One region of the Shewanella sp. SM21 genome, then DNA from elsewhere that is predicted to be linked to it. Evidence: predicted binding sites of a transcription regulator. Region 1 holds the regulator's gene; the other holds the start of a gene.
What was found. Region 1 encodes MetJ, which represses methionine synthesis genes. Its sites were predicted from a motif close to TAGACGTCTAGACGTCTA; they were not measured.
Positions count from the first base shown of each region.

Region 2: a site for MetJ is predicted at 12,385-12,402, ahead of metK (methionine adenosyltransferase). Genes of this name have one in related genera too.

Region 1 is NZ_JAKKRL010000016.1:87,895-103,058, forward strand. It holds gene L5L94_RS18730 (methyl-accepting chemotaxis protein) at 1-1,426, shown strand, start outside; gene metF (methylenetetrahydrofolate reductase) at 1,483-2,370, opposite strand; gene L5L94_RS18740 (bifunctional aspartate kinase/homoserine dehydrogenase II) at 2,588-4,981, opposite strand; gene metB (cystathionine gamma-synthase) at 4,993-6,156, opposite strand; gene metJ (met regulon transcriptional regulator MetJ) at 6,369-6,683, shown strand; gene L5L94_RS18755 (sulfite exporter TauE/SafE family protein) at 6,818-7,561, shown strand; gene nrfD (NrfD/PsrC family molybdoenzyme membrane anchor subunit) at 7,668-8,615, opposite strand; gene L5L94_RS18765 (4Fe-4S dicluster domain-containing protein) at 8,618-9,184, opposite strand; gene phsA (thiosulfate reductase PhsA) at 9,197-11,479, opposite strand; gene L5L94_RS18775 (pentapeptide repeat-containing protein) at 11,911-12,573, opposite strand; gene L5L94_RS18780 (SRPBCC family protein) at 12,678-13,160, opposite strand; gene L5L94_RS18785 (hypothetical protein) at 13,408-13,836, shown strand; gene L5L94_RS18790 (phosphoribosylaminoimidazolesuccinocarboxamide synthase) at 13,823-14,926, shown strand.
Region 2 is NZ_JAKKRL010000010.1:90,861-106,024, forward strand. It holds gene L5L94_RS14795 (hypothetical protein) at 1-263, opposite strand, end outside; gene L5L94_RS14800 (hypothetical protein) at 359-913, opposite strand; gene L5L94_RS14805 (transcriptional regulator) at 906-1,655, opposite strand; gene L5L94_RS14810 (cytochrome c3 family protein) at 2,085-2,906, shown strand; gene L5L94_RS14815 (hypothetical protein) at 2,917-3,435, shown strand; gene nhaD (sodium:proton antiporter NhaD) at 3,629-5,098, opposite strand; gene L5L94_RS14825 (YdiY family protein) at 5,330-6,067, opposite strand; gene fba (class II fructose-bisphosphate aldolase) at 6,272-7,339, opposite strand; gene L5L94_RS14835 (phosphoglycerate kinase) at 7,561-8,736, opposite strand; gene epd (erythrose-4-phosphate dehydrogenase) at 8,872-9,888, opposite strand; gene tkt (transketolase) at 10,005-11,999, opposite strand; gene metK (methionine adenosyltransferase) at 12,445-13,596, shown strand; gene L5L94_RS14855 (hypothetical protein) at 13,752-14,237, shown strand; partial or broken gene L5L94_RS14860 (transposase) at 14,315-14,640, shown strand; gene L5L94_RS14865 (TonB-dependent receptor domain-containing protein) at 14,771-15,164, opposite strand, start outside.

The DNA of each region.
Region 1 (15,164 bases):
TCGTGGTTTAGTTCCAATGACTTACAACGGACAACACACTGGCTCAGTTGAGTTTGGCATGTCCTTCGGTCAACCCTTTTTTGATAATTTTAAACAAGCCTATCAAGCAGAAATTGCCCTCATCTTGCCAGATGGTTCAGGGTACAAGTTATTTGGCGCTACATTCACGCCTGATACCCAAGCGACAGATGAACTCAATAACGTCATGCAAGGCCATGAAGTCATACGCACTATTTCCTTAAATAACAAAACCTACGCCCTGTATCGCCACGCCATAAAAGATTACTCAGGAAACGTGTTTGGCGTACTCGATATTGCGATAGATAGAACCCATTCAGAACAAGCGATAGCGGATATTCGCCTTAAGTTGATCCTTATCGGTTTAGTGGCTCTGGTCATTGGAACTGCCATTGCTTGGTTTATTGCCAAAGGGATTACTCGCCCTATCGCTGAAACCACCCAAGCCATGAATGATATCGCTGAAGGTGAAGGCGATTTAACCCGCAGAATCGCGATAAAAGGTAAGGATGAAATTGCTGAATTATCAATGGCATTCAACCGCTTTGTAGAAAAAATCCACAACACAGTTTCTCACGTAGCCGACTCAACAAGCCTGCTCGCCACCTCTGCTGAAGAAATGTCGAGCATTACGCGGGAAACCCAGAAGATGGCGAGTCGTCAGCACCTCGAAACTGAGCAAGTTGCCACCGCAATGAATGAAATGGCCGCAACAGTACAAGAAGTTGCCCATAACGCTACCGATGCGGCCGATGCCGCCAATCATGCCAATGACTCAACCGAACAAGGCAAATTGGTTGTACAAAAAGTGGTAAGCACTATCGCCATACTGGCCGAGGAAATAGCCACAGCAGCGAGTGAAATCAATGAATTAGAGCGTAATACCGCTGAAATCGATTCTGTACTTGTGGTTATCCGTAATATTGCCGACCAAACTAATTTACTCGCACTCAATGCGGCAATTGAAGCCGCAAGGGCGGGAGAACAAGGTCGAGGATTTGCGGTCGTTGCCGATGAAGTACGCACTCTGGCGAGCCGCACTCAAGCATCTACGACGGAAATTCAGCAGATGATCGAAGCGCTTCAGCATAAAGCTAAGTCTACAGTCAATGCGATGGAAACCAGCACCCGCACCACCCAAAGCTGTGTATCCCAAGTTCACCAAGCGGGTGAAGCACTCGAAGCCATTACCCATGCGGTTTCCACCATTAGCCAGATGAATATCCAGATCGCCAGCGCTGCAAATGAGCAATGTGCGGTTTCGGCAGAAATTAATAAAAATGTTAATAACATCAATGATATTGCGACCAATGCGACAGATAGTGCGGTACAAACTGCACGCGCTGGCGATGAACTTGCCCAACTCGCAGCCCGTTTAACAACTTTATTAGCTCAATTTAGAATTTAAACAAAACAAAACGCCGCATTCTCTGCGGCGTTTTTATTAGCTTATTTTATAAGGTTTTATTTAGGACGCACGCCTAAAGTGTGGCAAATCGCGTAGGTCAATTCGGCGCGATTTAAGGTGTAAAAATGGAAATCCTTCACGCCTTCGCGGGACAGCACTTTCACCATGTCGATGGCCACGTTTGCCCCCACCAATTGGCGTGTACCCGCATCGTTTTCTAGGCCGTCGAATTGCTTATGTAACCAATTCGGTAACGACACATTGGTCATGCCCGCGAAACGTTTTAGCTGGGTAAAGTTAGTCACAGGTAAAATGCCCGGCACAATTTCAACGTCGATACCGGCGGCAACGCAGCGATCACGAAAACGCAGGTAAGATTCCACATCGAAGAAAAATTGGGTAATAGCACGGCTGGCGCCCGCATCAATCTTGCGCTTGAGGTTGATCAAATCCGCCTGTGCATTACTCGCATCGGGATGCACTTCTGGATAGGCCGCAACTGAAATATCAAAGTCAGCCACAGAGCGCAGTAAACGCACTAAATCGACCGCAAAACGGGTTGGCTTTGGGCTGCCCGCAGGTAAATCACCCCGCAGTGCCACTATGTCACGAATGCCCGACTTCCAGTAATGCTTAGCCAGTTCTAATAACTCTTCATCGCTGGCATCCACTAAGGTTAAGTGCGGCGCGGCAACGAGGTCGGTTTCCTGTTGGATACGTTCAATCACGCCATGGGTGCGGTCGCGAACACCAGAGTTAGCACCGTAAGTCACAGACACAAACTTAGGATTCAGCGGCTCTAAACGACGGATAGAGTTCCACAGTATCTGTTCCATTTCGGGGGTCGATGGCGGGAAAAACTCAAAAGAAACATTAATATCGCCATTAAGCTCAGACAAGCTCTGGTTCAGCGATTGTGAATGTTGTGCGTGATGAAAAGCCATGTGTATTTCCTCAACCGCCCTTGGCGCTACTCTTTGCTAGTATGAATTAGTTCAAATGGACGTTTGGACGTCTATATGTCCATATACTAGAGAAACTGAGATGTAAGTCAAGCCCAAAAATGTCCCTAAACCGCATTTAATCTCGGTTAATTCGATAGATTTATTCTAGCCAATAAAAAAGGACTCGAATGAGTCCTTTAAGAGGCTTGATATTGCGTTATTCCTGCAGCAGATCGCGACAGATCTGAGTCAGATCCGACTGCACTGCCGCCGCGGTCACTTCGCGTCCAGCGCCCGGTCCACGGATGATCAGCGGATTACCTTGGTAGAAGACACTGCGGATCACAAACACATTATCACCAGGGGTTAAGTTGGCGTAAGGGTGATGGGTATCAATCCACTGCAAACCCACCTCGGCCTTGAGCTCTGGGCCGCTGTTGTCTAAGGATGCCACATATCTGAGCACCTTATTTTGCTCCGCCGCCGCACCATACTGTTGCAGCAGATCGGCATCTAACTCGGCAATGCGGGTGAGAAATTGATCTAAGGGAATATCCGCCAAAGCGGCTGGCACGAGTGAACGCAGTTCAATATCTTCAAGCTCGATTTCAAGGCCAATCTCACGGGCTAAGATAAGCAGTTTACGCTGCATATCGCGGCCGGAGAGATCGTCGCGAGGATCGGGTTCAGTAATACCTAAGCCTCTGGCTTCAATCACTAATTCTGAAAATGGCTTACTAGTATCGTATTTCTCAAACAACCAACACAAGGTGCCGGAGAAAATCCCGCCCACCGCTTCAACGCTATCACCGCTGTTACGCAGATCATTTAGCGCATGTTGGATAGGTAAACCAGCGCCACAGCTGGCGTTATAGCGCCAAAACAAACGACGATTACCCAGTTGCTGCTTTAACTCTCGATAGAAAGGCAGTGGACCCGAGCCCGCAAGTTTATTCGCGCTCACCACATGGATGCCACGCTCGAACAGTTCTGGATATTGCAGCGTCAAACTGGCGCTGGCACTGATATCTAAGGCCACCAGCTCATCGCAATTAACTTGCTCTAATTGCTCGAATAAATGTTCATACTGCCAAGGCGTTGCTTCAGTATTAAACTCTGTTTGCCACGCGGCAAGATTAATCCCAGTGGATTTAATCAAGGCTTTACTCGAACTGACTAAACCGACTAACTCAACACTGGCTTCGAGTTCATGGTCTAGTGAGGGTGAAACCGACTTAAACAGATCGATCCAAGCCTCACCGATATTACCCACACCGAGCAGCAGGACGCCAATGCGTTTACGCGGGCCAGCGCAGCGACGGTGAACTTTTTGGGTTAACAGATTCACCTGTGACTGGGGCACTAACGTCACTAAACTTAAATCGCCACTGAACAAAGGTTTAGCATCACGGCTCAGTAAACGCGCGAAGCTGCGGCGATAATGTTCGGCGTCGGCACTTACTAATGCGACTAAACCAAAATCTGTGTTGATCTGCTGCTCGCTGATCCCTAATGCTTCTGCCTCAGCATCGAGTAATCTTTGAACTTGTTTTTGATTCTCAGCGGTATAGGCAAGTTCAACCCTTTGATGGGCAGAGGTCCAATGGGCCAATGGCGTTAAACCCGCGGCAATCAATAAATCTAATAAACGAGTTAACTCCCCTGTGAGTTTAAAGCCGAACAGGACAACTGCATTGAGGTTAGTCACCACAGGCGCGCTCGCCGACGAACTGTGGGGTGCGATTAAGGTAAAGTCGGTGTGGGATGCATAACTTGAGCGTACCGCTAAACTCACTTCGGTATTAAACAAAGGCTGCAGAGTGCGCGAATGTAATACTGGCGAGCCTAAACGCGCTAGGCGATCGGCTTCGGCAAGTGACATGCTTTTCAGTAACTTGGCATCGTTGATTTTATTAGGATCGGCGTTGAACACCCCTTCCACATCGGTCCAAATGGTCACGCGCTCGATATCGGCGAGACTAGCAATCAGGCTAGCGCTAAAATCTGAACCATTACGGCCAAGTAACAAGGTATCGCCACGCTCGTTAGCGCAGATAAAACCTGTGATCACTAAGCGTTCATTGGGATGCGCGGCTAATAGGGCTTGTACTTTAGCGCGGGATTCTTGTACCCGAATTTGTGGCACAGCGGCTTCATCGGCCACTAAAATTGAACAGGCATCCACATGGCTTGCCGCCACGCCAGATTCGCGCAGCAGCGCCGCCATTAAACGTGCCGACCAACGTTCGCCAAAGCTCACCACATGGTTAATTTGGTATTCGTTGCGCTCATCTAAGGACAACAAGCTGATCAGTTGCGCTTTATCAGTGGCCAAACGCTCACGCAGATCGCGGGCTTGTTCATTCGACAACAACTGCTCAATCAACCCCTGTTGGTAACTGATCAGCACTTGTAATTCTTCTTGCCATAGCTGACCCGCATCACGCAGCGCTAATAATTTATACAGGAAATTCGTGCTCTTACCCGCCGCAGAGACCACCACGAGATCATCACTATGACCGTGGGTTAACAGGATATGGGCGACTCGACGATAACAATCGGCATCCGCTAAACTGGAGCCACCAAATTTATGTAAGTGACAACGTGCCATCTATTATTCCTCTACTGACAAGCCGCAACGGCGGCTAATCCTGCTTGAATATCTGCAACTAAATCGGCGGCATCTTCAATACCCACCGATAGACGCAATAGGGTGTCCTTAATACCAGCCTCGAAACGCGCCTGCGGCTCCATGGCTCTGTGGGTCATAGTGGCGGGCACTGCCACTAAACTTTCAACGCCACCTAAACTTTCCGCCACGCTAAATAAGCTGAGTGCACCTAAAAAGGCCACCACTTCGGCCTCGCCGCCTTTGAGCTCAAAGCTCAGCATAGCGCCAAAGCCCTGTTGTTGCTTGGCCGCAATGGCGTGACCAGGGTGATCCGCAAGACCGGGGTAATAGACTTTGCTCACCACAGGGCTTTGGGTTAATACCTCAATAATACGCTGGGCATTGGCTTGATGCTCGCGAATACGCACCGCTAAGGTACGCAGGCCACGCAGGGTCAGATAACTGTCGAAGGCTGAGCCCGTTAAGCCTAGAGTGTTCGACCACCAATGTAAGCTTTCGCCGATTTGCGCGTCTTTGGCGACCACAGCGCCGCCGACCACATCGCTGTGACCATTGATATATTTAGTGGTGGAGTGGATAACGATATCCGCGCCTAACAATAGGGGTTGTTGCAATATTGGCGATAAAAAAGTGTTATCGACCACCACCAGCGCGCCGACCCCATGGCTCGCCTTAGCAATGGCTTCGATATCTACCACACGCAATAACGGGTTCGATGGGGTTTCGAGCCACACCATCTTGGGATTCTGCGCAATAGCGGCGGCTAACGCTTGGCTGTCGGTTTGGTCGACCACAATGAGCTTAAACTGGCCTTTCTTCGCCAAGTTGGTAAATAAACGGTAGGAACCACCATAGCAATCATGGGGCACAACTAATAGGTCATCAGGGCCGAGCAAAGTGGTCACTAAGGTGATGGCCGCCATGCCAGTGCACGTCACTATGCCAGTGGCGCCCTTTTCTAATTGGGCTAATGCTTCACCTAAAATGCAGCGAGTTGGGTTGCCTGAACGACTGTAATCGAATTCGCGGGGATTTTTATGACCATCGAAGGCGTAATTAGTCGACAAATAAATCGGTGGCACAACTGCGCCATATTGAGTATCGCTTTCGATACCCTGACGCACTGCCAGTGTGGCTAATTGACGCTCTGCCATGGGTGGACTCCTAAATTCGATAGACTGATAGAGATGTCTGGACGTCTAAATGTACCTAAGCCCAACGCCATCGTCAATAGGCGTGAAGACGTTTAGACGTCTGAACATAAAGAAATCTGTTTGCAATCACAAAGAAATAGTAGCAATAATTTGACTGTTCTTTGTAAGGGTTTAAAATCTGCCCCGAATTTAGCGTTATAACAGGTGAGTCAATGACTGAATGGAATGGGGAATACATCAGCCCCTATGCTGAACATGGCAAGAAGAATGAACAAGTAAAAAAAATTACTGTGTCTATTCCGCTCAAAGTGCTTAAGGTCCTCACGGACGAACGTACTCGTCGTCAGGTCAATAATTTGCGTCACGCCACCAACAGCGAGCTGTTGTGTGAGGCATTTTTGCACGCCTACACTGGCCAGCCATTGCCCAACGATGACGATCTGTCAAAAGATAACCCAGACAGCATTCCCGCCGAAGCCAAGTTGTTGATGGATCAAATGGGAATCGAGTGGGAAGACATGGAATAGCGACTCGTCGCTTTCCAAGTCATATCACAGTGCTCATCAATAGGGATCGTTAACGATCCCTTTTTGTTTATACCCAAGCGACTTCAAACTTTAAATTTCACCATCTTGAGTTGGTTTGGGATATAGGAAATCCTATGTTTTCTATGATAGATCCACAGACACTCGCCTTAGCCTCGCTGGTCGTGTTTCTGGGCGCATTAACCCAAAGTCTGATTGGGTTTGGGCTTGCGGTTGTCGCCAGTCCTTTGCTGTATATCGTCGATCCACAACTTGTACCTGCGCCTGTTATTGCTATGGGTTTCTCCATCGCCCTGCTGACCTTAGTGCGTGAACGCGGTCACTTAGAATTCAATGGCTTGCAATATGCGCTCATAGGTCGCGTGCCCGGCGGTTTTATCGGCGCGAGTTTATTGCTGTTTGCGCCTCAACCTATACTCGGTTTATCCATCGCCGCCATTGTGACTGTCGCAGTGATCCTCAGCCTGTATAAATTCAGCCTGCCAGTGAATAAGAAAACCCTCTTCGGTGCAGGCGTGGTTTCAGGGATCTTCGGCAATATCGCCGCGATTGGTGGCCCGCCGATGGCGATTTTGTTGGCAGGCAAAGATGCCTCGCAGTTTCGCGCAGCCCTGTCGGCCTTCTTCATTTTTAGCTCCATGATTGCATTGATCATTTTAGCGATCACTGGCTTATTAGAATTAAAACATCTGTGGCTGTCGTTGATGCTGCTCCCCTCTGTGATTTTAGGTTACTTAGTCGCAGGACGATTAGTGGGCCGTGTCGATAAAGAGAAGACAAAGATGGCGACATTAGTCCTGTGCAGTATCAGCGCTTTAGTGCTAACGGTGAAGTCGGTTATCGAGTTATTACCCCAATAAGCGTCCTGCTTATACTGGCAAACCTTCTCACGATTCAAACAATAAAAAAGCACTGACATTGCCAGTGCTTTTTCTTTATCTATCAATATGTAAAGCCAGCTTACACTCAGCTTAAATAGCTTTGCCCTGCGTACACAATAAAGTGTCTTAAGGCGAGTACGCCCGTTAAGCTCGCACAAGCCACCATGATCATCGCCCCCTTAGTGTGGCGAGTCGCGGCGGGTAACAGCATAAACAGCAATGGAATACCAAAGCCAATTCCGACAACACCTATCCAGAACACGCTTGCCCATAGCCCAGACGTTAACGATGCTAAGGCCGCAGCCGCCGCGCCGCCCTTGAAGTACAAGGCGCAGAACAACATGAACAGGAACAGAATTTCAATCGCCATCACAGGCAATTCTAAACCGTGCATCTTCACTAAAGTTTTGTCGTGGCTGTCAGTCTTAAACATCAGCAAAGCCAGTACCGCATTTGCCGCAGCGCCCGCCGATAGACCTGACACTAAAAACAGCGCAGGCAGTACCGCAGTGTTGAGCATAGGATAAGCATTCATCGCCGAAATTAAGAAGCCAGTGTAAGCCCCTACGCCAATGGCGAGGACAAACAACAATACTTCAATCAGCTTTCGAAATGGCATAAGTAACTTAGCGATAGGTGTTAGGAAACCCAACCCCCATTTTGGTAAGTCATCCCGCAGCACAATAATGGCGTACGCAAAAGCTAAGGGAGAATACGCCAGCAGCGCCAGTACCCCGATTGCCATCACAGACTGGAAGTTATAGTGAATTAAGATCAACCAGAAGTGGAATGGTTTGGTTAAGTCAAACACTAAGCAAGCTAGACCTAAGCTAATTGCTACAGGCCCAATAATGGCTGCCGCCTTAAGAATGCTGCTTTCAGCTCCCGCGCTGAGTTCCTTATTCGCCCAGCGCAAACCAATGCCAATCAGTAAACTGCCCGCGGATAACCCCGCCATAAACAGGTAAACGGCGATGACCCAGTGCCAAGTGACAGGATCATATTGCGCCATGTCGCCCCAAGTATTGTTCATAATCAAATCCCCCCTCTTTTGGTAGGAACGCGATATACCCTAGGTTTAGTACCCAAATGGGTTTTATCTTGGTAAGTGATTTTAGTGTTGAGCATGATGGCCACTTCACTGCTTGGATCATTGGCATCACCAAACACTAAGGCATCGGTTGGACACACAGTCACACACGCTGGCTCTTCGCCCCGTGCTAAACGACTGTCTTTACAGAAGTTACACTTATCCGCGGCCTTGGTTTCTGGGTTCATAAAGCGCACTTTATAAGGGCACGCTGCCACACAGTACATACAACCGACACACTTCTCGGTATGGATAGAGATAATGCCATCTTCACCCACATAGGCCGCGCCTGTTGGGCACACTTTAACGCAGGGTGCATCTTCACATTGCTGGCAAGATACCCTGTGATATTTGAAATGCAGATTGGGCATCTCACCAAAGGGGCCTTCCACACGCACTTGCAGACGAGTTACGCCTTCGGGTACGCCATTTTCACTGCGACACGCCACGTTACAAGCTTGGCAGCCGATGCACTTATTCTCGTCGTGCACCATTACATATCGTTTATTCATTTAAGCCTCCGATTAGCGCTTTGCCAGCGTGACGCCCGTGGTGTGCACTGTCATGCCACACACAGGAGCAGTAACGTGCGGCAGTAAGTTACCGCAGTGGATACCTTTGCCCGTTGCTCTGACCAACTCTTTGTTTTTAGAACCAAAGCCCATGTAAGCAAACACAGTATCTTGGCGAATACCCGGCGTGACTAAGGCATGGCCTTCTTCTGTGCCAACACTGCTGGTTAGGCGGATTGGGTCGCCATTGCTGATCCCTAACTTGCCCGCAGTAACGGGGTGAACCCACACAGCGTTATCCGACATCAGGTTAGCGAGCATAGGCACATTGTGGGTGGCGCCATTGGTGTGCACCGCCACTTTGCCTTGGATAAAGTACAGCTCATCTGCTTTTTTAAGATTCACTTCGCGGAACTTGATCACCCCACGGCCCGGTGCCATGGCTTCGACTTTCGCGGAAGTGAGTTCAATCTTGCCACTCGGGGTTTTAAAGGTCAGTGCGCTGGCGTAAGTGCCGTCTTCATCGGCAGGTCGCGCATTGGGGTATGCCTTAATAAACTCGGCAACCATCTTAGGCTCGCACAACATAATTGGCTTACCGAAGCTCACAAAACCTTCGTCTTTGATCCGGCGCAGCAGGTCAGTGTCGCGGTTCACCTGCAGCATTTGCAGGGTTTCCATGTTTTCCCATGGATAGAACTCGCCAAGGCCCATAGCCACACCCACATCCTTAAAGATCTGCCAAGAAGGCTTAGTATCACCTAAGGTTTCAACGACCCGTTGGCGCACATAATAGGCCGGATTTTTACCTGACTTATCAGCAATTTCTTCATCACGTTCAAGATAAGTTGACTCAGGTAAAATCACGTCCGCATAGGCGGCGGTTTCGCTGATATACACATCACACACGGCGATAAAGTCGAGCTTTTTCATCGCTTCAACAACGCGCGCTCTGTCTGTCATGGTTTGCATTGGGTTAGTGCGTGACATCACCCAGCCGTGTAACTGGTAAGGAACAGCGCTTAAGGTGGCATCGAGAATAGTTTGGTAAACGCCGCCCGATGTCCACATCATGGCGTACTGTTCTTCCACCTGATCGATACGTTTCGCTGCTGGTTTTGGCATGTCTTTCACGCCAGGTTTTGCCAATACGGGCGCAACCGCTTCACCGGCAAGCTTGTTGTAATCACCGGGTTTCTGGCCGATATAAATCCCGCCCTTACGCTCGATGTTACCAATCAAGACGTTAGCGGCGTAAAGGGCGCGGCGCATCTCAAACTCTTCGGTGGTAAAGGTGGCTCTGTGACCAAAATCGACCACAGCATGGGGTGCTTTAGCGGCATATTCGTGGGCGATACGACGGATGTCTTTGGCAGGCACATCGGAGATGGTTTCAGCCCATTCAGGGGTATAGGCTTTCACTTCGGCGGCAAAGGCTTCGAAACCTTCCACATAACGCGCGACAAATGCCTTGTCGTAAAGATTATCTTCAATCAATACATGGCATAACGCCAAGGCGACGGCCACGTCGGTACCGGGGCGAATGGCATACCATTCATCGGCCTTGTCGGCCACAATGGAGAATCTTGGCTCGAACACCACCAGCTTGGCACCTTTATCCATTTGCGCCGCCATCATGCCGCGGGTTTCGGACATATTGATGCCTTCGTACAGGTTATGGCCGAAGTTAATGATGTATTTAGAATTACTTAAATCACGTTTGACCTTAGTGCCAAAAATAGCCTTAGCGGCAATTTCATAACCACCTGGGCAAGTCGACGCGTGGGTAAAGGTATTTGGACTACCAAAGGCGGTCGCAAGGTGAAACAAATGCTTTTCTTGTGAGCCAGATTTTGACGAGAATGCCACGGCTTCTGGGCCATGTTCTTTTTTGATTTTATTGAGGTTTTCAGCGATTAATTTATAAGCCTCATCCCAACTGATCTCAGCCCATTTGCCTTCGCCGCGCTCACCGACCCGCTTTAACGGTTTAACGATACGCTGTGGATCGTACAATAAACTATGGCCTGCGCCGCCACGGGCACACACTTTACCGCCAAAGGATTTAGCGGCCTTATTGCCACTAATGAAGACGTTTTTGCCTTCAATCACCCGCGCCGAAATCGGGCAGCGAGTCGAACACATTTCACAAATACTGGCAATGTCTTTGCCCATGCCCTTTAGCTGCTTATTCTCTAATGCCGCTAAGCTGCCCGGCAGCAGACTGGCCAGCGCACACGTGGCGCTGCTCGCTCCTGCTCCCTTTAAAAAGGTTCGCCTATTAAGCTCAATCATGGTTACCTCCATCACGCTCATCCCACCCGTCAGTCGCCATTTATGGCGCCATCGAGCAGAGATTTGCTCACTGATTTGATTACTTTTTTAGTTATAAAAGCGTAAAAACAGCGCCGCCATATCTTCAAAATACCAGCATCCGCTGAATACACTGCTCATCCACAGAGATTGTTATCCCGAAAGAGGTAGGCGGATATTGTGGTAAACCACATGGGGAAGCTCGGTGTGATCTATCGCAACTAAAACCTAAGACTGACCTTGAAATACGTGAATAAGATCAATAGGTCTTAAAAAACGGACAGAAAAAGCCGCCAGATGGGACAAATGGCGGCTTCAAAAACAAACAGATATTTCAGTAAATTGCGATAACACTCGTGGGATGATCATCACTATGCTGAGTGAAAAAGCTGAGTAAAAACCTACCACAATCCTTAATCCATTAATTCTATATCGAGGCAGTTGAGCAGCCGAATCGCTTCATCGCGGCTAAACTTAGCGCCTTTGATTTTATTGTTAAAAATGTCGATATCGTAATTGGATGCCTCGCTGAAATCCGCCTCCAATAATTGAGTTCGGCCAAACAGACTATGACTAAAATCCGTGTAGGTGAAATTGGCTTGATTAAAACTGCCCTCGCGAAAATCGACATCGTGGGCCTTGCACTCTTCGATGATGATTTCATCGAGGGACAAGCCTAAAAATGAGCAGTCATTTAGGATGCATTGCTTAAAGGAAAAGGGCGCGGCAAAGGATAAACGCGACCACGCGGCGCGGGTCCAATCGATACCGACTAACTTACATTCTTCAAACTCCACCCCGCTGAACTGACACTGGGGCACTTTCACTAAACTTAAGTTGCAACGCACAAAGCGGCAATCGATAAACTTGCATTTACGGAAAGTGCTCTCGCTAAAATGGCAATCTTGAAAGCAACAATCCTCGAACTCGATGCCCTGTAGATCTTGGGCTAATTCCGACAAGCCATTGAACTGTTTTGATAAAAAACTATTGCCCTGCAAAGCCGCGCTTTGCGCGAGTTGGGATGGCGCAAGCACTGATTGTTTAAGTACAGGCACTTCTTTCTGTGACGACATAACACCTCTAATCCTGCCCAATCCCCAGCAATAAAATATGCAGGGCAATTGGGCTAGATACTGCTTATTATTGACTCTCTGATACGAGGCTTGAGACTCACCGGCTAAATGCTCGCGACGAGTTCCTCAAGCTGATCGGTCGCCTTAGACCAACCCTGATGAAACCCCATATCCTCATGATTCTGCCTATCTTCGCTATTCCAATGCAGCACCCGCGCAGTGTACTTGGTCTTGCCGTCCACAGGTTCAAAAGTAATAGTTGCCGTCATAAAGGCTTTATCGGACGGCACCCAAGCCTCAGTAAAGGCATCGGTAAATACAATGCGCTCATTCTCAACCACCTCGAGATACACGCCACGATTCGGGAAATCCTGTCCCTCAGGGCTACGCATCACGATCACATTTGAACCACCGGCACGCACATCTAAGCTCGCGCTAGCCACAGTCCACGGCCTTGGCGTAAACCAAATTTTGAGGAGTTCTGGCTCGGTCCACGCGCGGAACAGCTTTTCTGGCGGCGCATCGATAATCCGCTCTAATACTAGCTCTCGTTGATTATCATTATGTACATGCTGACTTGTGCTCATATTCCCTCCATTGGATATTTGGCTTGATGGTCTTGTCGGCTGCAGCTACGTTATAAGCTCGCACATCAGCGCGCTAAAATACAGCCCTTCAATATTAGCTCGTCCGCAGAACACCAACCCTCCATCATGCTCAGCACTGAGTGTTAGCGCGTGATTCCCTTGCAAATCCTTATGCCCGCTAGATTCAAGCCACAGAACTATATAAAGAGCAGTGTAAAGGGCTGTGTAAAGATCTGTGCAAAGAGCGATGCAAATAGCCGTGGCAAATTTTGTCAAAAAAGGTAGAATGTCGCCACTTTTTCGCGGCAGTCTAGAACAAGGTTCTCTCGGATTAATGGTTAGCATTTTCGAGCAAAATGGCACGGGCCCAGCCCGCTTTCGCAGACCACTTTCACTGTGGTGCCAACCTTGCCCTGCGTTTGTTCCCTCCCTTGCATTATCTCCACCCAACACAATTCAAACACCGCCCGAAAATACAATTTTTGCTGTTCAAGATTTAACATCAAATCCCGCAAACTGGCTGAACGCTTTACGCCCTAAGCCAAGCGCGAATAATAAAGCGGTTGCAATGAATCTGGCTGTTGCTAACGCCATAGTCCATCTGCAAACCGACACTTATAAAAACCTTATCCCTACACTCTCTATCCTAAGGAATACTCGTCATGAGTCTTGCTGATTCCGTATTAGCCGTAAATAACGATTTGCCAATCCGCACCGACAGCCCAGTCCACAGCGGCAAGGTTCGCAGCGTTTACTGGCTAACCGATGCCGACAGCCGCCGTTTAATCAAAACCAAGGGTTATAACGTCCCCGAAGATACCCCGCTCGCCATCATGGTGATCAGCGACCGTATCTCGGCCTTCGACTGCATCTTCCACGGTGAAGGCGGCCTCAAAGGCATTCCCGGTAAAGGCGCGGCATTAAATGCCATCTCTAATCATTGGTTTAAGCTATTTGCCGAAAACGGTTTAGCCGACAGCCATATTTTAGATATTCCACACCCGTTCGTATGGATAGTCCAAAAAGCCCGCCCCATTAAAGTCGAAGCCATTTGCCGCCAGTACATCACAGGCTCAATGTGGCGCGCTTACTCTAAGGGTGAGCGAGTATTCTGTGGCATCACATTGCCAGAAGGCTTAGAGAAAGATCAAAAGCTCCCTGAGCTGTTAATCACCCCATCGACTAAGGGTATTTTAACCGGCATCCCAGGCGTGCCCGCTCAAGATGACGTGAACATCAGCCGCAGCGATATCCAAGCCAACTACCAAGCCTTTGGCTTTGAAAAGTTAGAAGATATCGACCTGTACGAGAAGCTGTTAAAAGATGGCTTTAAAGTGATTTCAAAAGCACTGGCCGACATTGATCAAGTGTTTGTCGACACTAAATTTGAGTTTGGCTATGTCACCGATAAAGATGGCAATTCAAAACTGATTTACATGGATGAAGTCGGCACTCCAGACTCATCACGTATTTGGGACGGCGCAGCCTACCGCGATGGCAAGATTTTGGAAAACTCCAAAGAGGGTTTCCGCCAATTCCTGCTAAATCATTTCCCTGATCCTGATGTGCTGCTCAACAAAGACAGAATGCCAGAGCGTGAAGCCCTCGCCCGCGACAATGACCTCCCACTTGAGGCCATGATGCAAGTGTCACGCACTTACACCGGCGTTGCCGAGAAAGTGACTGGCGCGGCAATTCCGCTGCCAGCCAATCCAAAGGCAGATATTATTAAGATACTCAAAGATGAGTATGATCTGATTGTGTAATAGAAAGTTGTAATCAAATCTGAGGTTTTGGGTGGTTTACCCATAACTGAATAGTAGAAAAGGCGCTTAGGCGCCTTTTTGTTTAAGTCATTCACAAACTTAACCAATACACCGCTGATAATTAAGCATTGTCATTCCAGTGACACGCCATAAACTCATCCATGAGGGCTCGACGACGGCATCCATGCCGTCAACGGTAACTTACATGCCAATGCTTAATTCAACCAACTCTTCAGTA
Region 2 (15,164 bases), on a different contig from region 1:
AACCTGAACTCTTCAACAGTACGGCGATTTAAACTGGCAAAACGCCCCTGCACCAGAGGTAAGTGCAAGCCTTCTGAATAGTATGAGCGACGTCCAACTATTGAGCTGTAGTAGTACTCTTCTTCATTGAGCGTGCGCGAGCCTATGCCCATTTCCTTAGGTAAAAAGAAATAGAGATCAAGCTGACGATTATCGCCCTTTTCCATCTGATGGCTGAACTTAATCGACAGGGATTCTTCTTGCTTTACACGTATCTTAGACACAACACCCTTTTCATGAATCCCTCACAGGAGACTCACCACAGTAATCACAAATCAAAGAGCACTAATCTTAACTGAAATAAACTCAAATTCACTGATTAAATTCGACTATTTACGATTCTGCATCCACAAATGGTATTGCTAGGCTGAAAAAGGACCACGGCATAATCTTTGGTGTCATCCATATCTAACACCTCGATACTGAGATTGTGCATTTCCGAGTCATTAAAATGTAAGCTGCTGATATAGGATAGATATTTCATATGTTCTGGCCAATTTTTTTGCTTTTCAATTTCAGATTCCGTTTTCGTTTTCACGGTAACTTTATAGGTCATGCTATTGGCCTCAATACTGTCTACTTTGCCTTGCATTAAAATATTGCCCGCACTCGTACCGTCAATATTAAAGTAACGATAATTGATCTGCGTATTGTCAGCGGCAATCAAAACATCCACGAGTAGGTAAAATTTACCGTCACTGCTAACACTCGAGCTGCCGCTGGGATTGACACTAGAATGGCGGTCGAATAATTCAGAGCTGCAATTTAAAATCATCGTCTGATTGGTAGCCGACTGTTTGTATATCACACCGCAGGCCATAATCAATGCCGACAAGATAACAATATTAATCGTCCACTTTAGCCATTTAGCCACAGATGTTAACCTCCTGCAGCCAAGCAGCATCGATAAAGGTTTTCGGTCGAGTGAAATCACTGATTTTAATATTACGGATCACTGACTGACCGAGTTTTTCGCCTCGAAAAGTAATATTAAGCACTTGTTTATCATGGGACAAAGAAGCATAAACATCAGCCCAATCACTTTGACCGCAGGCGATTAATCCTGCACTTAAGCGCTCACCTAATTCGAAGAGTAAGGTGTTATTAGTATTGGAATCAGCAAATAAGTGTAATCGTACTTGCTGGCCTGAAGCCAAAGGTAATATTGAGGTCATAAGTGCTTGGGTTGGCTTGCTGTGATCCGTATGATTCAAATAAAACACCGAAAACGCTAACATAAACCCGAATAACACTAAGGCACTCCACAAAGGCACTGTGTGCAATCTGAGGTAATTAACACCTCTAAACTCAGTCCCATTAGATGGTTGGAGTAAATAACCTTGGCCTTTCACGGTTTCAATCAAGCCCTCATATTGAGGTCCAAGAAAGCTGCGAAGCATAAAAACAGCACGGGCCACAGAGGTATCAGTTAGCGGCGGATGTTTTCCATCCCCTGTCTTCAGCATGTGCTTAGAAACTAACTTACCTTGATGCTCAACAAGCAAATTAAGTACTTGTAACTCGGCTCGAGGAAGATGCCAAGATTCATCGCGAGACAACTCAATCAGTATGCCTCGTTCCCGATCAAACCTGCAGTCTCCCAATTGCATCAACATCCACTCAACTCCATAAAAACACAAAGTTAAGTCTATGCAAACTAACTAATGATTAATGTGATCTTGCTAACCCAAGTCAGCAAATAGTTAATTTTCGTGAGACGACCTCCAAGTTCAGCGCTATTAGGTAAAAACATGCGTTAACTCACAGGAATAAATGCCATTTAGCACATGGGAAATTCGGCATAAATTTACATAAATATAATAAATATCGGGACGATGAGCACCTTGCAATCTGTTTAGTTAATTTAAATGCAGAATTTAAGTCGGTTAATTCTATTGTAGTAACGCTATTTACCGCTCATGTAAAAGGCAAATATCCTCCGGCGTAAATCACAATATTTATCTCAAGCATGCTTAGAATTTACGTCATCAATTTATCTTTAGCATTTGATAAATAGAAGTAATCCTACATAGAGGAAATACATAATGAGCATAAATAGACGTCAAGCATTAACCCGTATTATTGGTATTAGCACCGCTGCGGCAGGGGCAACACTCATGGGGACATCGGTTCTCGCGGCAACGAATGCCGATGGTCAATATCAATTAGCGATAGGTGAGAAACTTAAATACGTTCCACTTGATGCAATGGCAACAGCAAAACTGGCCTATGAAACGGGTGGTGGTTGTATGCACCAAGTTTTTCATGCCGTTGTGACTATGCTAGCCCAATCTAATAGTGCCGATGTAGACAAGTTCAAAACAATTCCAACGGCATTAGCCGCCTATGGTTTTGCAGGGGTAACGGGCCAAGGCACACTCTGCGGTAATCTTAATGCGATAGGCATGTTAGTGAATATTTTAGATGACATTAATGGTCACAATAACGCCGTGATAGCCAATACCTTCCGCTACTACGAAAATACAACGCTCCCTTTATCTTCACCTGAATTTGTTACTGGTATTGGCTCGACAGCAGAAAAAACGGCTCTTGTGGGCAGTTCATCAAAAGCCAAGAGCGTGTTATGCCACTCATCTATCAGTAACTGGTCAAAGGCTTCTGGCTTACCATTCGCGAAAAAAGGTGAACGCTGTTACCGCTTATCCGCGTCTATGGCTTATTACTTAGTCGATGTATTAAATCGTGCCTATCAAGGGGAGAATATCGGCGCCCTTGTTGGTAGTAAACCAACACCAGATGCACAAGATTGCCAAACTTGTCACGGTAGCACTAGCACACTAGGCTCAGCGGCAAGTGTAAAAACAGACATGGAATGCACCACTTGCCATACAGGGCATTTCAATTAAGGAGACTGTGATGAAATACCCATTACTCACATTGACCCTCGCGACATTAATGCTCGTAGGATGTGGCAGTGACAGCAATAACACTGAGCCTGAAACTCCGCAGCCACCTCCCGTCGAAAATGCAGTAAACATTGATGAAGCAACGCAAATAAATCTCAAGCTTGAGCAATTTGACTCGAGTACAGGGACAATTCAATTTTCACTGACGGATGCGCAACAAGAAGCGATCACTGCGGCAAAAACCTATGATATTTACTATTTTGGGTTCCCCGACAAAGCCAAGGAATCCTCGAATCCGAAGGCATGGAAACACTGGCATGTTACCCAAAATTATCGTTGCCAAAGTCTTGGAGAATGCAGCGGTAAATTAACCGAAGTCACAAGCGGTCAATATCAATTTGAGATAGCTGGCTTAGATTGGGCTCAGCAGGATCCAAGTGGTTCAGTAACACAAATTAAAGTCGCGATTCAGATCTACGGTGCAAAAGCCAATAACGAGCTGGATTTAATCCAAGTGCTACCGCAATAATCCTTCCAATGACATATCCAAACAAATAGAGGCATCCATCGGATGCCTCTATTTTATTCATTGATATCTAGACGTTATGCGATTGAATTTTGTTAGATCGATGTTGTTCGCTAAATAATTCGCGATATTATCCGCTACAAAACGACTCACAAACGTCAATACAGCCCAAAAGATGAATGCTCAGTACTTTTATTTAGAACATCGCAGCATTGAGCCACATATGTACTAAAATGCTCGCGATATAACCCAGCGCAATGACAGGTGTCCAACGCAAATGGGCACCAAAGGTGTAAATCCCCCTAGCTTGTCCCATTAGCGCGACCCCTGCAGCACTGCCAATTGACAATAAACTGCCCCCAACTCCTGCGGTTAACGTTACCAGTAACCATTGGCCTAAGGCCATCTCAGGGTTCATCGTCAACACAGCAAACATCACCGGAATATTATCAACAACAGAAGACAACAGACCGATAGCCACGTTGGCATAAGTCGTATCCCAATTGGAATACAAAGCCTCAGATACTAAGCTCAAGTACCCCATAAAGCCAAGGCCACCCACACATAGCACTACACCATAAAAGAACAACAGGGTATCCCATTCAGCGCGGGAGATTCTGCTAAACACATCGAAGGGCACCACACTACCAAGCTGCTGAAGACGCTGCTCGTCCTGACGCAATTCAGCCTTTGCACGTTCGCGGGCAACGGAACGATTGAAGGTTTTACGCAGATAAAAACCAAAGAATTGTAAGAAACCTAATCCCGTCATCATACCCAATACAGGCGGCATACCTAAGAAGGAATGAGCACACACTGCCGTAGCGATTGTGAGTAAAAACAACGCAACAATTCGCTTAGCACCCGGCTTAGTATAAACATGCTCTTTTTCTGGCTCTGGCACAAAATGTGGGATAAACACACTCATAATGGCAGCGGGTAATGCAAAGTTCACTAAAGCAGGAATAAACAGATGGAAGAAATCGCTAAAGTGCACTAATCCTTTTTGCCACACCATTAAGGTCGTGATATCACCAAACGGGCTAAACGCGCCACCCGCATTAGCCGCAACAACAATGTTGATACAGGCTAGGGTGATAAACTTGCGTTGCCCTGCCCCCACCTTCATCACCACGGCACACATCAATAGCGCAGTCGTTAAATTATCTGCCACGGGTGAGATAAAGAACGCCATAAACCCCGTCAACCAAAATACGGTTCTTAGACTAAACCCACGGCCGACAAGCCAACCACGAATGGCATCAAACAAATTTCGCTCTTCCATAGCATTGATATAAGTCATCGCCACGAGTAAGAAGAGTAGAAGCTCTGCATATTCAAGCAAGTTATGTTTGAATGCCGCTTCCGACACTTCAGACATACCATTTTGTACATACACAAAACCTATCATGCCCCAGATAATCCCTGCCGCGACCAGCACAGGTTTCGACTTGCGTAAATGTAACGACTCCTCAGCCATCACCATTATGTATGCAAGCACAAACACAAAGACGGCAACATAACCCACACTCGATGCGGTTAAATTAAGCCGTTCTATCCCTTCTGTCATAGCCCATGCTGCAGGTGAGAATCCGCTCAATATTGCAACGCAGAATAGACTCCAGAACGCCATTCCACTGCCTTTAAACAACCGCTGTAATTTCATTAAAGTTCATCTCTACGTAGGAAATTAGTCGAAAATTACCATAGCTTCGGCATAGTAAATGTTGATAAAACGCAACTTTCTATGCATTACCCTATAACCAAAGGCGTTTAAAACATTAATTTTTGTATAACTACAGCGATAACTAATAAAGAAACATTTAACTTAGTCTAAAAAGAGCCAATAAAAAAGCACCTCAAAGGTGCTTTTTAGTTTCTAATCAGCGTCACTGCATTAGAAGGAATATAACAAGGTCATATTGGTTTCTGTATCTGTACTTTTCTTATTATCCAACGGCTCGCTGTTGTAGCGCACAATAATGGCAAACTTCATTGCTAATGCGCCGATAATATTCGCCGTTAACGAAGTTTCAGAGCGGGCATCGAGCTTATCACCGTAATCTGCAACGAAACGTTGTTGGAATTTAGAGGTGTCAGTGATTTCGGTTTCAAAGTTGATCACACCGTGCGCAACGACGCTGTCATTGGTGTCATGGCCTTCGATAAGTGCTTGCTCTGTATCAAGACGCTGATAGATATAACCTGGACCGACTTCGACATCTAAAAAGGTCTTACTAGTATCATAGAATCTATAACCATAACCCGCTGCGCCAGATAGCGTGTAATCATAACCGGTGAACGGATCAACTTCATAATTACCGTTAGCAAACAAGTAGCTACGATCTGTCATCTTGTAGTTACCTTGTGCACCCGCTAAATAGCGTTTCGCGGTAACAGAACCTGTATCCTCTTTATATAAACCTTCGAGTAAGTACTGATTCTCCCAATCGCCAAGCTCATGCTTAAGATTTAAACGCCCTTTGAATGATGAGGTTTCAGTGTTACCTGTGGTTAAGGTTGCACCAAGCTCAGCTTCACCTGCGAATGTCTCATCGCCTTTTACAAAATCGGCCCCAGCTGTCGCCATAAAAGGTGCAGTCATTAATAGTGCTGCGGTCAGTACTTTCTTCATGTTTATCCGTTCCTGTTCCGTTAAATCCAATCCCTATAAATATCTGTTCGTCCCAGCGATGCTGAATAAGCACATATTAATAAGGGTTAGTATTTTCCCCTGAAAATCTGCGCGATATTAACATTTACGATTAAAAAATGAAAATTGCAGCTATTTTAAGTATAAAAAACCCGCTTTAGCGGGTTTTTATCTCAGCAATAACGCTTACATATTGATCTTAGGATCTAACGCGCCAGACTGGTACGCTTTATACATTGCTTGTAAAGACAATGGCTTAATCTTAGATGCTTGACCTGCACAGCCGAAAGCTTCATAGCGAACCGTACAGATATCGGCCATGGCTTCCATTGATGCTTTCAGGAATTTACGTGGATCAAATTCACTTGGGTGTTCAGCTAAGAATTTACGAACGGCACCCGTTGATGCTAAACGTAAGTCGGTATCAATGTTGACTTTACGTACACCGTGTTTGATACCTTCTACGATTTCTTCTAATGGTACGCCGTAGGTTTCTGGGATCTGACCACCATATTGATTGATGATCTTTAGCCACTCTTGTGGCACAGAAGATGAACCGTGCATCACTAAGTGAGTATTAGGAATACGCGCATGAATTTCTTTGATGCGGTCGATACGCAGTACATCGCCCGTCGGTTTACGACTGAACTTATATGCACCATGGCTAGTACCGATAGCAATCGCGAGTGCATCAACATGGGTATCGGCAACGAAACGCGCCGCTTCTTCAGGGCTAGTCAACATTTGATCGTGACTTAAAATACCTGATGCACCAACACCATCTTCTTCGCCAGCTTGGCCAGTTTCTAAGCTGCCTAAACAGCCGATTTCACCTTCAACTGACACACCACACGCATGGGCAAATGCCACTGTACGACGGGTAACATCAACGTTGTACTCGTACGATGCAGGCGTTTTGCCGTCAGCCATCAAAGAGCCGTCCATCATGACTGATGACATGCCTAATTGGATAGAACGCTGACAAATATCAGGATCGGTACCGTGGTCTTGGTGAATACACACTGGAATATCTGGATACTGCTCAAGAGCTGCTGCCATCAAATATTTTAAGAACTGTGGGCGAGCGTATTTACGTGCGCCAGCAGAAGCTTGCACTATCACAGGGCTGTCTGTTGCTTCAGCGGCCTGCATGATGGCACGCATCTGCTCTAAGTTGTTAACGTTAAACGCAGGCACACCGTATCCATGTTCTGCTGCGTGATCAAGTAGTTGTCGTAGGGAAATTAACGCCATTTTTTAACTCCAATAATAGGGTGATATCTATCACCGAGGTCGCTATCGTTTGGATGGATTTTTATACCCGCATTCAACTCTGTACCTTAAATAAACAACTTAAATTAAGTACCTTAGATGAATACGGGCGGTTTTTTTATAATTTTTTACTTTTATCAAAGCTTTGATGTTATCAGAGCTTATCGCGGCGTCTTATGCGCCGCGTTTTTTAAAACTTAATATTAAGCGCCGCGCTTTTCTAACATAGCCACAGCCGGTAATTCTTTACCTTCGAGAAACTCGAGGAAAGCACCGCCGCCAGTCGAAATGTAAGACACTTTATCGGCAATACCGTACTTATCAACCGCAGCTAAAGTGTCACCACCGCCTGCGATAGAGAACGCTTTTGAATCAGCAATCGCTTGGGCAATACGCTTAGTACCTTCACCGAATTGGTCGAATTCGAACACGCCCACAGGGCCGTTCCACACGATAGTACCAGCAGATTCGATGATTTTAGCCAGTGCTTCAGCACTATCTGGACCAATATCGAAAATCATTTCGCCATCAGCGACTTCGCTAACCGATTTTAACGTTGCCGCTGCTGTTGGGCTAAACTCGCCCGCAACGACCACATCAGTCGGCACAGGAATATCGGCGCCACGGCTCTTAGCATTAGCCACTAAACGCTTAGCTTCGTCGATCAAATCCGCTTCATACAGCGATTTACCGACATTGTAGCCCGCCGCTGCAATGAAAGTATTGGCAATACCGCCGCCAACCACTAACTGATCAACTATGCCTGAAAGACTTTCTAGCACGGTCAGCTTAGTCGACACTTTAGAGCCACCGACAATCGCCACCATTGGACGCGCAGGGTTATCTAATGCCTTGCCTAAGGCATCTAATTCTTGTGCCAGTAATGGACCGGCACAGGCGATTGGGGCAAACATGCCCACGCCATGAGTCGATGCTTGGGCACGATGTGCAGTACCGAAGGCGTCCATCACATAGACATCACACAGCGCCGCCATTTTTTTCGATAAGGCTTCGTTGTTCTTACCTTCACCCACGTTGAAACGCACGTTTTCGAACACAACCACTTCACCCACGGCAACGTCAACGCCATCTAAATAGTCGGTCGCTAAACGCACAGGACAAGACAGGGTTTTTGCCAAATAATCGACCACAGGTTGCATAGAATATTCAGCATTGTATTCGCCTTCGGTCGGACGACCTAAATGCGACATCACCATCACAGCCGCACCTTTTTCAAGGGCCAACTCGATAGTCGGTAGAGAGGCGCGCAGACGTGCATCACTGGTGACGACGCCATTGCTGACAGGGACATTAAGATCTTCGCGGATAAGCACGCGCTTACCTTGTAGATCCAGATCTGACATATTGATAATTGCCATGGTAACGCTTCCTTTTATAATCAAAAAACAAACTGTTTCACACTATAGCCGGTATGAATTGACTGCCGCTCGGCGCTCGACATCCCGTCGAATTGGCATAAATTCAGTGACCCACAAGTGAATAATCTACTTTTATCAGCCTCGCTTGGCCGCGATCATCGCCAAACTCGTATCTAACATACGATTGGCAAAACCCCACTCGTTATCGCACCACAGGAGTAACTTCACCAACTGACCGGCGCTCACGCGGGTCTGGGTACCATCGACAATACTGGAGCGCGGATCATGGTTGAAATCACATGAGACTAAGGGCTCATCAGTATAGCCTAAGATGCCGTTAAATCGCCCATTGGCGGCAGATTCCAGCACCTGATTGACTGTGGCAATATCGACGGTTTTTTCTAAGGTCACGGACAAATCGATGGCGGTCACGTTGATGGTGGGCACGCGCACCGAAATCGCTTCAAACTTATTTTTCATGTGCGGCAAGATCCGCTCAATGCCGCGGGCAAGTTTAGTGTCGACAGGGATAATCGATTGACCAGCAGCACGGGTTCGACGCAAATCATCATGGTAAGCATCAATCACTTGCTGATCGTTCATCGCCGAATGGATAGTGGTAATGGCACCGCTTTTAACGCCAAAGTGGCGATCGAGCACATCGATCACAGGCACGATACAGTTAGTGGTGCAAGAAGCGTTGGACACCACAGTGTGTTCGGCGCGGAGTAAATCGTGGTTCACCCCATAGACAATCGTGCCATCGACATCAGCTGAGGATGGATGACTTATCAGCACTTGTTTAGCGCCGGCGTGAATATGGGCTTCGCAGCTTTGACGATCGACTAATACGCCTGTGGCTTCATAGACAATATCTATGTCCATCTCGTGCCAAGGGAGTTTTGCCGGATCGGGCTCGTGGAGAATTTTTATCGCATCGTCGCCAATCAGCATATGATCATCAACAAGCTTCACTTTGTGCGCAAACCGACCGTGGGTGGTGTCGTACTGGGTCAGATGAATAATGGCTTCAGGTTTAGCTAATTCATTAATCGCGACAATCTGCATTTGCTGCCGTTTTCCAGACTCATATAAAGCTCGGAGAATAGAGCGGCCGATACGGCCATAACCATTGATAGCGACTCGGATCATTGAGGTCTCAATTTCCTCTTAATACAAAAACGGCCTGCAAACGATTGCAGGCCGCATTATACAGATTAACACTTAAAAAGTTTAACCTTTTGTATTGAATCTAATCCCTTGAGCCATTAGCCCAATGATTTTGCAGCATTCAGCACATTTTCAACGGTGAAACCGAAGTGATTCAATAGCACGTTACCCGGTGCAGACTCACCAAATGTGGTCATGCCCACAACTGTGCCTTCAAAACCGACATACTTGTACCAGAAATCGGTATGCGCCGCTTCAATAGCCACACGTTTAGTCACAGCACGTGGTAATACAGATTCTTTATAAGCAGCATCTTGCTTATCGAACTCAGTTGTCGATGGCATAGAGACTACGCGAACGTGTTTGCCTTGCTCAGTCAGTGCAGCGGCTGCATCCATTGCCAATTGTACTTCGCTACCAGTTGCGATCAGGATCAGTTCTGGTGTACCCGCACAGTCTTGCAGTACATAAGCACCTTTAGCCACATTAGCTAATTGCTCAGCGGTACGCGCTTGAGCTTTCAGGTTTTGACGGCTGAAGATCAGTGACGTAGGTGCATTACGGCGCTCAATCGCAGCTTTCCAAGAAACTGCCGTTTCTGCCGCATCACATGGACGCCATACGGCCATATTTGGCGTCATACGCAGGTTAGCTAATTGCTCAACTGGCTGATGCGTTGGGCCATCTTCACCTTGACCGATAGAGTCATGGGTATAAACGAAGATGTTTTGAATGCCCATCAGTGCCGACATACGCACTGCGTTACGAGCATATTCCATGAACATCATGAACGTTGCGCCGTAATTGATGAAACCACCATGCAGCGAAGCACCGTTCATAATGCCACTCATGCCGAATTCACGCACGCCGTAGTAAATGTAGTTACCAGCTGGGTCGTCTTGAATACCTTTAGAACCTGACCACAGTGTCAAGTTAGAACCCGCTAAGTCAGCAGAGCCGCCTAACAGTTCAGGCAACATAGCGCCAAATGCACCGATAGCATTTTGTGAGGCTTTACGGCTCGCAATGCCTTCGGCTTTGTCCTGTGATGCTTGCACGAATGCCTGCGCTTTTTCTTCGAAATCAGCCGGTAATTCACCTTTCAGAACGCGACGCTCATATTCAGCAGCCAGTTCTGGGTGAGCTGCGCGATATGCTGCAAACTTCTCGTTCCACGCCGCTTCACGGGCAGCACCTGCTTCTTTGGCATCCCAACCCGCATAAACGTCAGCAGGGATTTCAAATGGTGCATGTGGCCAGCCAAGGAATTCACGGGCGGCTGCGATTTCTGCATCGCCTAGTGGCGCGCCGTGACAATCGTGGCTGCCAGATTTGTTGGGGGAACCAAAACCGATAATGGTTTTGCAGCAAATCATTGTTGGTTTATCAGTCACCGCTTTCGCCGCTTCGATAGCAGCACGGATTGCCGCGCTATCGTGACCGTCAACACCGGTAATCACATGCCAGCCGTAAGCTTCAAAACGTTTTGGCGTATCATCGGTAAACCAGCCTTCAACATGGCCATCGATAGAAATACCGTTATCATCCCAAAATGCGACCAGTTTACCTAAACCTAAAGTACCGGCTAATGAACAGGCTTCGTGGGAAATACCTTCCATCAAACAGCCATCGCCGAGGAAGCAGTAAGTATAGTGATCAACGATATCGTGACCATCACGGTTAAACTGTGCCGCTAAGGTTTTCTCAGCAATCGCCATACCGACAGCGTTGCTGATGCCCGCACCGAGTGGACCCGTTGTGGTTTCAACACCTGGTGTGTAACCGTATTCTGGGTGACCCGGTGTTTTAGAATGCAATTGACGGAACTGTTTTAGCTCTTCAATTGGTAATTCATAACCAGTCAGGTGAAGTAAAGAGTAAATCAGCATTGAACCGTGACCGTTAGAGAGGATAAAACGATCTCTATCTACCCATTTCGGATTGTTCGGGTTGTGCTTAAGGAAATCATTCCACAGCACTTCAGCAATATCTGCCATACCCATTGGGGCGCCGGGATGGCCTGAATTTGCTTTTTGAACTGCATCCATACTTAACGCACGGATTGCGTTTGCGAGTACTTTACGGGAAGACATGCTCTCTCCTGCTTGTTTGTGGGGTCTAGCGGGCAATTTGGATGCATATTTTCCCCTACATGCCAGTGTGACGCAAACTAAAATTACCATTCACTCAGCAAAAGATGGCCGAATATATACCCAAACAACCTGAAGATGCAGGATTCAGGTCGCTTGGGTATACAAGTCGCAGAAACAAGCCAGTCACTTTGCTCGCGTTTACTTGAGAGGGCATAGCAAGGATCACTTGTAATGGAGAAATAAATTTCTCAAAAACATAGCAAACTTAATACTATGAAATATAAGAAAAATAACCTATTTATGACTGAGCGTAGTCGTTTTCAGGTCACAATCTGAGAGGATTTTTTATTATCGGGGGTGATCGGCAATCGGATTTAAACTAAAATAGCCGTCTAGATGTAGATGCTTCTACACGTTTGAATGCTAACGACGAGATTTTCCTACTATGGCAAAGCACTTGTTTACTTCTGAGTCGGTCTCAGAAGGTCATCCCGATAAGATTGCAGATCAGATTTCTGATGCTGTGCTAGATGCAATTCTGGCTCAAGATCCAAAAGCACGCGTAGCGTGTGAAACTTATGTCAAAACCGGCATGGTATTAGTAGGTGGTGAAGTAACTACCTCTGCCTGGGTTGATATTGAAGAAATCACCCGTAAAACGGTGCGTGAAATTGGTTATACCCATTCAGATATGGGGTTTGATGCAGACTCGTGCGCAGTATTAAACGCCATTGGTAAGCAATCACCCGACATTAATCAAGGTGTAGACCGCGCAGACCCTGCAGAGCAAGGTGCTGGCGATCAAGGGTTAATGTTTGGCTATGCTAACAACGAAACCGACATTCTGATGCCTGCACCTATCACCTATGCTCACGCATTAGTGAAACGTCAGTCTGAAGTGCGTAAAAATGGCACGCTACCTTGGTTACGCCCAGATGCGAAAAGCCAAGTCACTTTTGCCTATGATGATGGCAAAATTGTCGGTATCGATGCAGTCGTGTTATCGACTCAGCACAGAGATGACGTTTCACAAGCCGACTTAATTGAAGGCGTGATGGAAACCATCATCAAGCCAGTATTACCGGCTCAATGGTTAAACAAAGATACTAAGTTCTTTATCAACCCAACTGGCCGTTTTGTTATCGGTGGTCCAGTAGGTGATTGCGGCTTAACCGGTCGTAAGATCATCGTTGACACCTACGGCGGCATGGCCCGTCATGGTGGTGGCGCGTTCTCTGGTAAAGATCCATCAAAAGTGGATCGTAGCGCGGCATATGCTGCCCGTTATGTGGCAAAAAACATCGTTGCAGCAGGTCTTGCTGATCGCTGTGAAATCCAAGTGTCTTACGCTATTGGTGTGGCAGAGCCGACCTCTATCAGCATCGAGACCTTCGGTACAGGTAAAGTATCTGAAGAAGTGCTGATCAAGTTAGTACGTCAACACTTTGAACTGCGCCCATACGGTTTAACGGCCATGCTAGATTTAGCACGTCCAATTTATCAAGCGACCGCCGCTTATGGCCACTTTGGTCGCAGCGAATTCCCATGGGAAGCGACTGATAAAGCCGAAATATTGCGCGCTGACGCGGGTCTATAATCTTAATTCATTTCAATTTTTACACTTAAGACCCATGAAAAACCGCTACCCAGCGGTTTTTTTATGTCTGACATTTAGTTAGATTAATAATGCTAAGACAAATATGGCAAGATAAAAAGCAGCATATACATAGACTATTAGAGTGCACAGACCCCATGACCGATAACGCCATCTTATTACAGCAACTTCAATCTTGTGCATGGGCAGCCAACGTAGGTCTGCCAGAGGAAACAGCAAAGACATACGGCACATTAGAGGAGATCGCCGCTTTTCTTGAATCCGATCCTGAAGCCTTTTTTGAAACACCTTACGAAATCCACTATGAAAGCCTGTGTGTAACTGATCATGACTTGGCAAATTCGTTAAAAACAAAGGCAGTAGTAAATGATGTGCATGCTTGGATTTCTGACAGCGAAGTCGATGACATTTCTAAGTCAGCTTACCTCGCCACTTGGAAAATTATTCCCGTTGCAGAAATATGCGCGCTGACATCCGATGACGCTAATACGCTCGCAACACTGCTCCTAGCTGACGTTAAACTTTCAGCCTTTACGAGTGAACGCCTATCTTGGTATCTCTGTGGAAGAATCCCCTTTGGTTATATTGGTACTTACCCAAACGGGCAATGGCTGATTCTTTAGGCTTATACGCTAGCACCTTTAATTTTTCTGACTTCATCTAGGGTCTATTGAGCTTTCGAGGATAATTTTTAGACAGCATGCCAATACTGATGCTAACCAATGCACGCTGGGAAACACTATTTCATTTAATGAAAAGCACAGGCCGTGTTTATGATAAACCTGAACATAGACAAACATTCGAAGGCATTCTTTACCGCCTTCTAACAGGTATCCCTTGGCAAGATTTACCCAAAGAGTTGAGCCATTGGAGTACGGTCTTTAGACGGTTTTATTTATAGTCTAAAAAGACATTCAGGCCTATTTACTCAAAACCTTAGCGAACCTTGCTGACACGGAATGGTTTTTTATTGATGGCTCGATAGTGCGGACTCACCAGCACAGTGCAGGTGCACTGAGTAATGAGTAATGAGTAATGAGTAATGAGAGTTACCCTATTGTTTAATTGATAGTGGATACCTTTATCAAACGGGTAACTCTCAGTTTTATCTATCGCCCATGAATATCAAATAATGGCTAATGCACAGGGTATTCGTTTAGAAACGTACATTCATACCAACCCAGAAGTTACGGGCCTTATCTTTGTTATTAAAATCATCAACGTAAGATGCTGTGTATCCATTTTGGCCATTGTCGTCAGAGACACAAGTGGTGCTAGTGTCACTACATTCGGTGAAGACAATATCGTATGAAGTAAAATCTTTATCAAACAAGTTATTTACTCGCATGTTGAAGGTGACAAACTCACTCGCCTGATAAGAACCACCAAGATGGAACACGTTATAACCCTTATAGTAAAGTGCAGCATCATTAATGATATCCCAAGAGCGATAACGTTTAGCACGGTATTCTGAGGTCAAGAATACGTTAAATGAGTCGGTCAACTCCCATTTTAATGTCGCGTTTGCCATATGCTTGGCACTGTTGCCG